One region of the Paenibacillus konkukensis genome, then DNA from elsewhere that is predicted to be linked to it. Evidence: a T-box and tRNA genes for the amino acid it is inferred to sense, from the RefSeq annotation. Region 1 holds a T-box; the other holds one or more tRNA genes.
The links. The T-box of region 1 lies ahead of ileS (isoleucine--tRNA ligase). A T-box ahead of a tRNA ligase gene usually reads a tRNA of that ligase, here a tRNA-Ile.

Region 2: it encodes a tRNA-Ile, which carries the amino acid that the T-box ahead of ileS (isoleucine--tRNA ligase) is inferred to sense. The anticodon was not compared.

The regions. Positions count from the first base shown of each region.
Region 1 covers NZ_CP027059.1:7,321,293-7,325,481, reverse strand. Annotated here, with positions in the region: gene ileS (isoleucine--tRNA ligase) at 1-1,849, opposite strand, end outside; T-box leader at 1,951-2,210, opposite strand; gene SK3146_RS31840 (DivIVA domain-containing protein) at 2,290-2,769, opposite strand; gene SK3146_RS31835 (YlmH family RNA-binding protein) at 2,887-3,669, opposite strand; gene SK3146_RS31830 (YggT family protein) at 3,679-3,894, opposite strand; gene SK3146_RS31825 (cell division protein SepF) at 3,969-4,189, opposite strand, start outside.
Region 2 covers NZ_CP027059.1:2,858,680-2,862,868, forward strand. Annotated here, with positions in the region: tRNA gene SK3146_RS12080 (tRNA-Gly) at 300-370, opposite strand; tRNA gene SK3146_RS12085 (tRNA-Pro) at 375-451, opposite strand; tRNA gene SK3146_RS12090 (tRNA-Leu) at 459-541, opposite strand; tRNA gene SK3146_RS12095 (tRNA-Arg) at 548-621, opposite strand; tRNA gene SK3146_RS12100 (tRNA-Cys) at 675-748, opposite strand; tRNA gene SK3146_RS12105 (tRNA-Gly) at 760-831, opposite strand; tRNA gene SK3146_RS12110 (tRNA-Leu) at 840-924, opposite strand; tRNA gene SK3146_RS12115 (tRNA-Lys) at 936-1,008, opposite strand; tRNA gene SK3146_RS12120 (tRNA-Gln) at 1,022-1,093, opposite strand; tRNA gene SK3146_RS12125 (tRNA-His) at 1,104-1,179, opposite strand; tRNA gene SK3146_RS12130 (tRNA-Tyr) at 1,198-1,280, opposite strand; tRNA gene SK3146_RS12135 (tRNA-Thr) at 1,300-1,375, opposite strand; tRNA gene SK3146_RS12140 (tRNA-Phe) at 1,396-1,471, opposite strand; tRNA gene SK3146_RS12145 (tRNA-Asp) at 1,497-1,573, opposite strand; tRNA gene SK3146_RS12150 (tRNA-Met) at 1,592-1,668, opposite strand; tRNA gene SK3146_RS12155 (tRNA-Val) at 1,685-1,760, opposite strand; tRNA gene SK3146_RS12160 (tRNA-Glu) at 1,791-1,865, opposite strand; tRNA gene SK3146_RS12165 (tRNA-Ser) at 1,879-1,970, opposite strand; tRNA gene SK3146_RS12170 (tRNA-Asn) at 1,981-2,056, opposite strand; tRNA gene SK3146_RS12175 (tRNA-Ile) at 2,061-2,137, opposite strand; rRNA gene rrf (5S ribosomal RNA) at 2,180-2,296, opposite strand; rRNA gene SK3146_RS12185 (23S ribosomal RNA) at 2,450-4,189, opposite strand, start outside.

The DNA.
Region 1 (4,189 bases):
TGTCGGCGCCGAGCTTCTCGCATACTTGATTCGGATCGACCGTGTTGCCGAGCGATTTGGACATTTTGCGTCCTTCCCCGTCCAGCGTAAAGCCGTGGCTCAAAATTCCTTTGTACGGAGCCTGGCCTTTAACGGCTACCCCGGTGATCAGAGAAGAGTTATACCAGCCGCGGTACTGGTCGGAGCCTTCCAAATACAGATCGGCAGGCCACTGCAGCTCTTCGCGGGACTCCAGCACGCCGACGTGGCTGGAACCGGAATCAAACCATACATCCATAATATCCGTTTCTTTGCGGAAATGATCGTGACCGCATTTCGGACAAACGGCCCCTTGCGGAAGCAGCTCCTTCTCGTCTTTCTGGAACCAGGCATTGGAACCTTCCCGTTCGAAAACTTGCGCAACATGCTCAATCGTGTCTTGGTTGACGAGCGGCTCGCTGCAGCTGCGGCAGTAGAAAATCGGGATCGGCACGCCCCATACCCGCTGACGGGAAATGCACCAGTCTCCGCGGTCGGCAATCATATTATGCAGGCGAACCTCGCCCCAGTTCGGCGTCCAGTTAATGCGTTTAATTTCCTCCAGCATCTCCTGGCGGAATTTGTCCACGGAAGCGAACCATTGCTCCGTTGCGCGGAAAATGACCGGTTTCTTCGTGCGCCAGTCATGCGGATATTGATGCTGAATCGTGCTCATATGAAGCAGATGGCCGGACTCGGTCAATTTTTCCGTTACCAGCTTGCCGCCCTTTTCATAAAACATCCCTTCAAAGCCCGGCGCTTCCGCCGTAAAATGCCCTTGATCGTCCACCGGACACAATACGCCCAGATTATAGCGCTGCCCGATGGCAAAGTCGTCCTCGCCGTGTCCCGGAGCGGTATGTACGGCTCCCGTACCGGCGTCCAGCGTCACGTGCTCTCCGACCATGACGAGCGAAGTGCGATCGTAGAACGGATGCTGGCACAGCACATGCTCCAGCTCGCTGCCCTTGATTTGCGACAGCACCTGCACATCCGTCCAGCCGATTTCTTTGGATACGGCGTCCAGCAGCCCTGCGGCTACAACGTATTTTTTGCCGTTCACCTGAACGAGCGAATAATCAAAGTCGGGATGCAGGCTGATCCCGAGGTTCGCAGGCAGCGTCCAAGGCGTCGTCGTCCAAATGACGATCGACGCGTCTTCCGGCAGCTTGCCCTTGCCGTCCTTAACCTGGAAAGCCACATATACCGATGTGGATTGTTTGTCTTTATATTCGATTTCGGCTTCCGCCAGCGCGCTCTCCGAGGATGGAGACCAGTAAACCGGCTTCAAGCCTTTATAAATGTATCCCTTGTTCACCATTTCGCCGAATACGCGGATTTGTTGGGCTTCATATTTCGGCTGCAGCGTAATGTACGGATTATCCCAATCGCCGCGGATCGCAAGGCGTTTGAATTGCGCCTTCTGCTTCTCCACCCATTGCAGCGCATATTCTTTGCAATATTCGCGGAATTCGTGCACGCTCATTTTTTTGCGGTCCACCTTGCCGCCGTTGGCGATTGCCTGCTCGATCGGCAGACCGTGAGTATCCCAGCCGGGCACATAAGGGGCGTCGAAGCCCTGCATCGTTTTGAAGCGGACGATGATGTCCTTCAAAATTTTATTCATCGCGTGTCCGATATGAATGTCTCCGTTGGCGTACGGAGGCCCGTCGTGCAAAATAAATTTCGGCTTGCCTTTGCGGCTCTCCTGCACCATCCGGTAAATGTCCAATTCGTTCCAATGCTGCTGCATTTTCGGCTCCGCTTGCGGCAAATTGCCGCGCATCGGAAATTCCGTCTGCAATAAATTCAATGTTTTTCCATAATCCATTTTTACAATTCATCCTTTCTGTGGCCGATAAAATAAGCAACAAATCCCCCGATTATTATCGAAAGCAGTTTTCCCAAGCAGCAAAAAAGACTCCTCATCCCAATAGGGACGAGAAGTCTCGCGGTACCACCCTGATTAAGGCATTCTCCCGCAGGACGTCCGCATCGATTATGCGTACGCCGCCAGCCGGTCAGCCTTCACTCCATGATCTGTAACGGGATCAGCCGATTCTCTTTACTCTTCTTTTCAAGAGACGCTCGTGGGTGATATTCCTTCACCGCCCGGGACCGGGCTCCCACCAACATCCCGGCTCGCTGACCCTTGCGCAACATGAAGTACTTGTCCCAGTCTACGCTTTATCGTCATTTACTTTTACTATTACGGAGTATAACGAAAATACAAGACAGAGTCAACATAAGGCTCCGCAGAACGCGGAAGTCCTAAGAATGCTCGATCTCCATGCGCTCCAGGGAGCTCCAATCTTCTTTGCCGAGCAGTTCCAGCTGAGCTTCAAGCAACGTGCGGAACCGGGTACGGTATATGGAAGCCTGCTTTTTCAACTCTTCGATTTCCACGGCAATTTTTCTGGATTTTGCAAGCGATTCGTTGATGATGCGATCGGCGTTTTTTTCCGCTTCCTTTATGATCAGCTGCGCTTCCTTCTTGGAATTGGACTTGACTTCATCAGCCGCCTCCTGAGCGATAATGATCGTCTTGCTGAGCGTTTCTTCAATATTGGAGAAATGATCGAGCCGCTCCTGAATCCCTGCCAGCTGATTTTGCAAATCTTTATTTTCCCGAATAAGCGCTTCGTAATCTTTAATCACCAAATCCAGAAATTCATTGACTTCATCTTCATCGTAACCGCGGAACGAACGGCCAAATTCTTTATTATGTATATCCAACGGTGTTAAAGCCATTGCTGCACCTCCTGAATATTTTGCAACATCCGTAAAATGAATTCCTGTCAGACGCGTACTGCTATATTCGACAGTAGGCCGCATTTTCCTGCATTCCTGCACAAAAAAATCGGCAAACTAAACATATTTGCCGATTTTCACTCGAAACCTGCCCTTCTTGGTCACGCCTTCAACCTCCAGCACCTTAAACCGTCCGAACCCTTGCAAGGATACGACATCACCCGTTTTGAGCGGTTTGCTGGGGTCTTCTTCCTGCTTCCAATTGACTTTGCAGCGGCCCGCTTTGATCGGCGTCAAAATTTTGGCCCGGCTCAAATGGTACACATCGCTTACGATCCCGTCCAAACGCATGGAGGCTACCGATAAGCCGATTTCCTCCAGCTTCGTGCCCGTCGCGTTCAGCTTCTCCAGAGGCAGAACCTCGGTTTGCACGTGGACCCGGTGCACCTGCTGCAGATTCAACCGCATATAATCGGCGACCTCGGCGGCGACAAGGAAATGACAGCCGTGATCCGATACGTGAATGTCTCCGATCTTGTCTCTCTTCATACCCAGCGCCAGAATAGAACCCATATAATCGCTGTGGTCCAAATCCTTCAGCTTGTCATCCAAGGAAGTAACCGAGATCAGAACGATTCCCATATCCTCTTCCTCCAGCGCCCGGTAATCCGGAGCGATCAAGGCTCTTCTGCGCTCGGACTGCTCGTGGCCTCCGTCGAAACGTACCTGGACGTCCTGGCTTCGATTGACCAGAGTGGTTAAAATAAACGCCTGCCGAGGGTCCAGAAAATCCGTCAGCTTCACCTGATGCTGGCCGGCCCGCTCGACCCATTCGGCCGCTTTATCGACGAAACGGTGTTCATCCGGATGAAAATGCGAATAAAGTTGGTCTGTGCTCACCTGCATCACCTAGATAAAAAAATTGACGACGGCCCGGATGCCTTCGCCGACAAAACGCAGTGCGATCAAGGCGACGATCGGGGAGATGTCGATCATTCCTCCGATAGGCGGAATGAAGCGGCGGAAGATCGACAAATACGGCTCGCACAGCTTGCCGAGTATTTCGCCGACAAAGCTGTCCCGCGCGCTTGGCAGCCACGACAGCAGCACGTAGGCGATCAGCATATATGTATAGATTTCAATGAGTGTGTAGATGTAACCGTCAATAGAGTTGTACAAGCTGTTCACCTCGATTTCAATTAATGTGAGTACCCGTCATGATTTATTATTTCCGAGATCGAGCCGTGAATTTCAACGGTATCCGGGGTGCATAAAAAAATGTTCGGCCCGATTTTGGAGATGGACCCGTTCAGCGCATACACCGTTCCGCTAATAAAGTCGACGATCCGGGTAGCCTGATCGGGACGTACCAGGTGCAGATTGACGACGACAGGCCGGCGGGAACGGAGATGGTCGGCGA
Region 2 (4,189 bases), 3.5 Mb from region 1:
GACTATAAGCTCCGCTCACGCGCTGTATCTCTATCAATCCTGTTTATTATCTCATATGTTGGTATACCAGACTATCCGTTGTATTTAACCATTACTCAAATTAGCGAGGATTTATTCAGACCGAAACCTTCATCGTCTTTATTTAACCGGCCGATACTCCGTATTTAACCTCGTTTTCCTCCCCGCTCATGCAGGTTTACATCGTCTGCATTCCCGATTTCCTTCCATGTATCATTTTTCCCGTAATAGAAAAAGAGCCTCAGGATCTGATCCTAAGACTCTTTCGCTATGTTTCAGAAAGCGGGTGATGGGAATCGAACCCACGCTACCAGCTTGGAAGGCTGGAGTTCTACCATTGAACTACACCCGCGAGATGGTCGGGACGACACGATTCGAACATGCGACCCCCTGGTCCCAAACCAGGTGCTCTACCAAGCTGAGCTACGTCCCGAAGATTATGGTGCCGGTAGAGGGACTTGAACCCCCACGGTTTCCCTCACGATTTTGAGTCGCGCGCGTCTGCCAATTCCGCCATACCGGCTTACTACGTGCCCTGAGAGATTCGAACTCCCGACCTTTTGATTCGTAGTCAAACGCTCTATCCAGCTGAGCTAAGGGCACATAAAAGTTATTGATTCCTTGATCCTAAAGCATCTGCGGCTCCAATAAAACAATGGAGGCGCCACCCAGACTCGAACTGGGGGTAAAGCTTTTGCAGAGCTCTGCCTTACCACTTGGCTATGGCGCCGGATAAAGGAAAGCGGAAGACGGGAATCGAACCCGCGACCCTCGCCTTGGCAAGGCGATGCTCTACCGCTGAGCCACTTCCGCAAAACCAATGCGCTCGAGAGGACTCGAACCTCCACGGGGGGTTAGCCCACACGGACCTGAACCGTGCGCGTCTGCCAATTCCGCCACGAACGCATAATGAAATCTGAGCCATGTAGGACTCGAACCTACGACACCCTGATTAAAAGTCAGGTGCTCTACCAACTGAGCTAATGGCTCGCAATTAGAAATACTGGGGATCTAGGATTCGAACCTAGGCATGACGGAGTCAAAGTCCGTTGCCTTACCGCTTGGCTAATCCCCATCAAAGATCATGGGGCGATCGATGGGACTTGAACCCACGAATGCCGGAGCCACAATCCGGTGCGTTAACCCCTTCGCCACGACCGCCGCAGCTCGAAACCGGTATGGAGGCTGATGGATTCGAACCACCGAACTCGTCAGAGAACAGATTTACAGTCTGCTGCGTTTGGCCACTTCGCTAAGCCTCCATATTTGTTGCGAAAGCAATGGTGCCGTCGAGAGGACTTGAACCCCCAACCTACTGATTACAAGTCAGTTGCTCTACCAATTGAGCTACAACGGCAAATTATTATTAAGATTACATGGTGGCTCGGGACGGAATCGAACCGCCGACACGAGGATTTTCAGTCCTCTGCTCTACCGACTGAGCTACCGAGCCTAATGTATTCGGTGAAAAATGATAATGGCGGAGCCGACGGGATTCGAACCCGCGGTCTCCTGCGTGACAGGCAGGCATGTTAGGCCTCTACACCACGGCTCCACACTGTAAAAAGTAAATTGGTTGCGGGGGCAGGATTTGAACCTGCGGCCTTCGGGTTATGAGCCCGACGAGCTACCGGGCTGCTCCACCCCGCGTCGTTAAAAGTATATATGGTGGAGGCTGAGGGGATCGAACCCCCGACCCTCTGCTTGTAAGGCAGATGCTCTCCCAGCTGAGCTAAGCCTCCATATATGTCTTATACCTTTATTGGAATTTATGGTGACCCGTAGGGGATTCGAACCCCTGTTACCTCCGTGAAAGGGAGGTGTCTTAACCCCTTGACCAACGGGCCATGCTGTATATTATGGCGGAGAGAGAGGGATTCGAACCCTCGAGACGCTTGTGACGCCTACACGATTTCCAATCGTGCTCCTTCGGCCAACTCGGACACCTCTCCAGAGGAGAAATGGCTCCCCGAACAGGACTCGAACCTGTGACAACTCGATTAACAGTCGAGTGCTCTACCAACTGAGCTATCAGGGAACAATGGTGGGCCTTAGTGGACTCGAACCACCGACCTCACCCTTATCAGGGGTGCGCTCTAACCAGCTGAGCTAAAGGCCCTTATGTCTTGAATGCTGTGATAAAACACAAGATTAAAGCTTTGCTTGGCGACGTTCTACTCTCCCAGAACCCTTCGGTTCAAGTACCATCGACGCTGGAGGGCTTAACGGTCGTGTTCGAGATGGGAACGCGTGGTTCCCCTCCGCCATCATCACCAAACGGTGTAGCTTGTTCAAGGCTTGCGCCTTGAAAACTAGATACGAAACTTGTGCGCGTAGCGAGCAATGGTTATTTGTTCTTCCCGGTTTGTTTCCGGGCCCCGAGAAAGTATTTGGAATCAGCTTCGAAGCTTCTCTTCACTTTCTTGGGAACTAGGTTAAGCCCTCGACCGATTAGTATTCGTCAGCTCCACACGTTGCCGTGCTTCCACCCCGAACCTATCTACCTCGTCGTCTTCAAGGGGTCTTACTTACTGGGAAATCTCATCTTGAGGGGGGCTTCACGCTTAGATGCTTTCAGCGCTTATCCCGTCCGTACGTAGCTATCCAGCCATGCTCCTGGCGGAACAACTGGTACACCAGCGGTACGTCCATCCCGGTCCTCTCGTACTAAGGACAGCTCCTCTCAAATTTCCTACGCCCACGACAGATAGGGACCGAACTGTCTCACGACGTTCTGAACCCAGCTCGCGTACCGCTTTAATGGGCGAACAGCCCAACCCTTGGGACCTACTTCAGCCCCAGGATGCGATGAGCCGACATCGAGGTGCCAAACCTCCCCGTCGATGTGGACTCTTGGGGAGATAAGCCTGTTATCCCCAGGGTAGCTTTTATCCGTTGAGCGATGGCCCTTCCATTCGGTACCACCGGATCACTAAGCCCGACTTTCGTCCCTGCTCGACCTGTTTGTCTCGCAGTCAAGCTCCCTTCTGCCTTTGCACTCTTCGAATGATTTCCAACCATTCTGAGGGAACCTTGGGGCGCCTCCGTTACGCTTTAGGAGGCGACCGCCCCAGTCAAACTGCCCACCTGACACTGTCCCCATACCGGATCTACGGTACCAGGTTAGAACTCCGATACGATCAGGGTGGTATCCCAACGTCGCCTCCACACAAGCTGGCGCTCATGCTTCTCAGGCTCCCACCTATCCTGTACAGATCGTACCAAAGTCCAATATCAAGCTGCAGTAAAGCTCCATGGGGTCTTTCCGTCTTGTCGCGGGTAACCTGCATCTTCACAGGTATTAAAATTTCACCGGATCTCTCGTTGAGACAGCGCCCAAGTCGTTACGCCATTCGTGCGGGTCAGAATTTACCTGACAAGGAATTTCGCTACCTTAGGACCGTTATAGTTACGGCCGCCGTTTACTGGGGCTTCGGTTCATAGCTTCGGGTTCCCCCTAACCACTCCCCTTAACCTTCCAGCACCGGGCAGGCGTCAGCCCGTATACTTCGCCTTGCGGCTTCGCACAGACCTGTGTTTTTGCTAAACAGTCGCTTGGGCCTTTTCACTGCGGCCCCCTCGGGCTATTCACCCTACCGAGGCACCCCTTCTCCCGAAGTTACGGGGTCATTTTGCCGAGTTCCTTAACGAGAGTTCTTCCGCGCGCCTTAGCATGCTCTGCTCGCCTACCTGTGTCGGTTTGCGGTACGGGCACCTTCTCCCTGGCTAGAGGCTTTTCTTGGCAGCCTGAACTCATGACCTTCGCTACTGTTATTTTCACTCCCCATCACAGACCAGCCTTACGATCAACGGATTTGCCTATTGACCAGCCTCTCTGCTTGGACGGGCATCCATCAGCCCGCGTCACTATCCTTCTGCGTCACCCCATCGCTCATAACGGTTCACGGTGGTACAGGAATTTCAACCTGTTGTCCTTCGACTACGCCTTTCGGCCTCGCCTTAGGTCCCGACTTACCCTGAGCGGACGAGCCTTCCTCAGGAACCCTTAGGCTTTCGGCGGATCAGATTCTCACTGATCTTTTCGTTACTCATACCGGCATTCTCACTTGTGTACTGTCCAGCGCTCCTTACGGTACACCTTCAACCTATACACAACGCTCCCCTACCCCTGCGTCACCTTCATTCCAGCCTCGAAGCGGCGCGTTTAGCC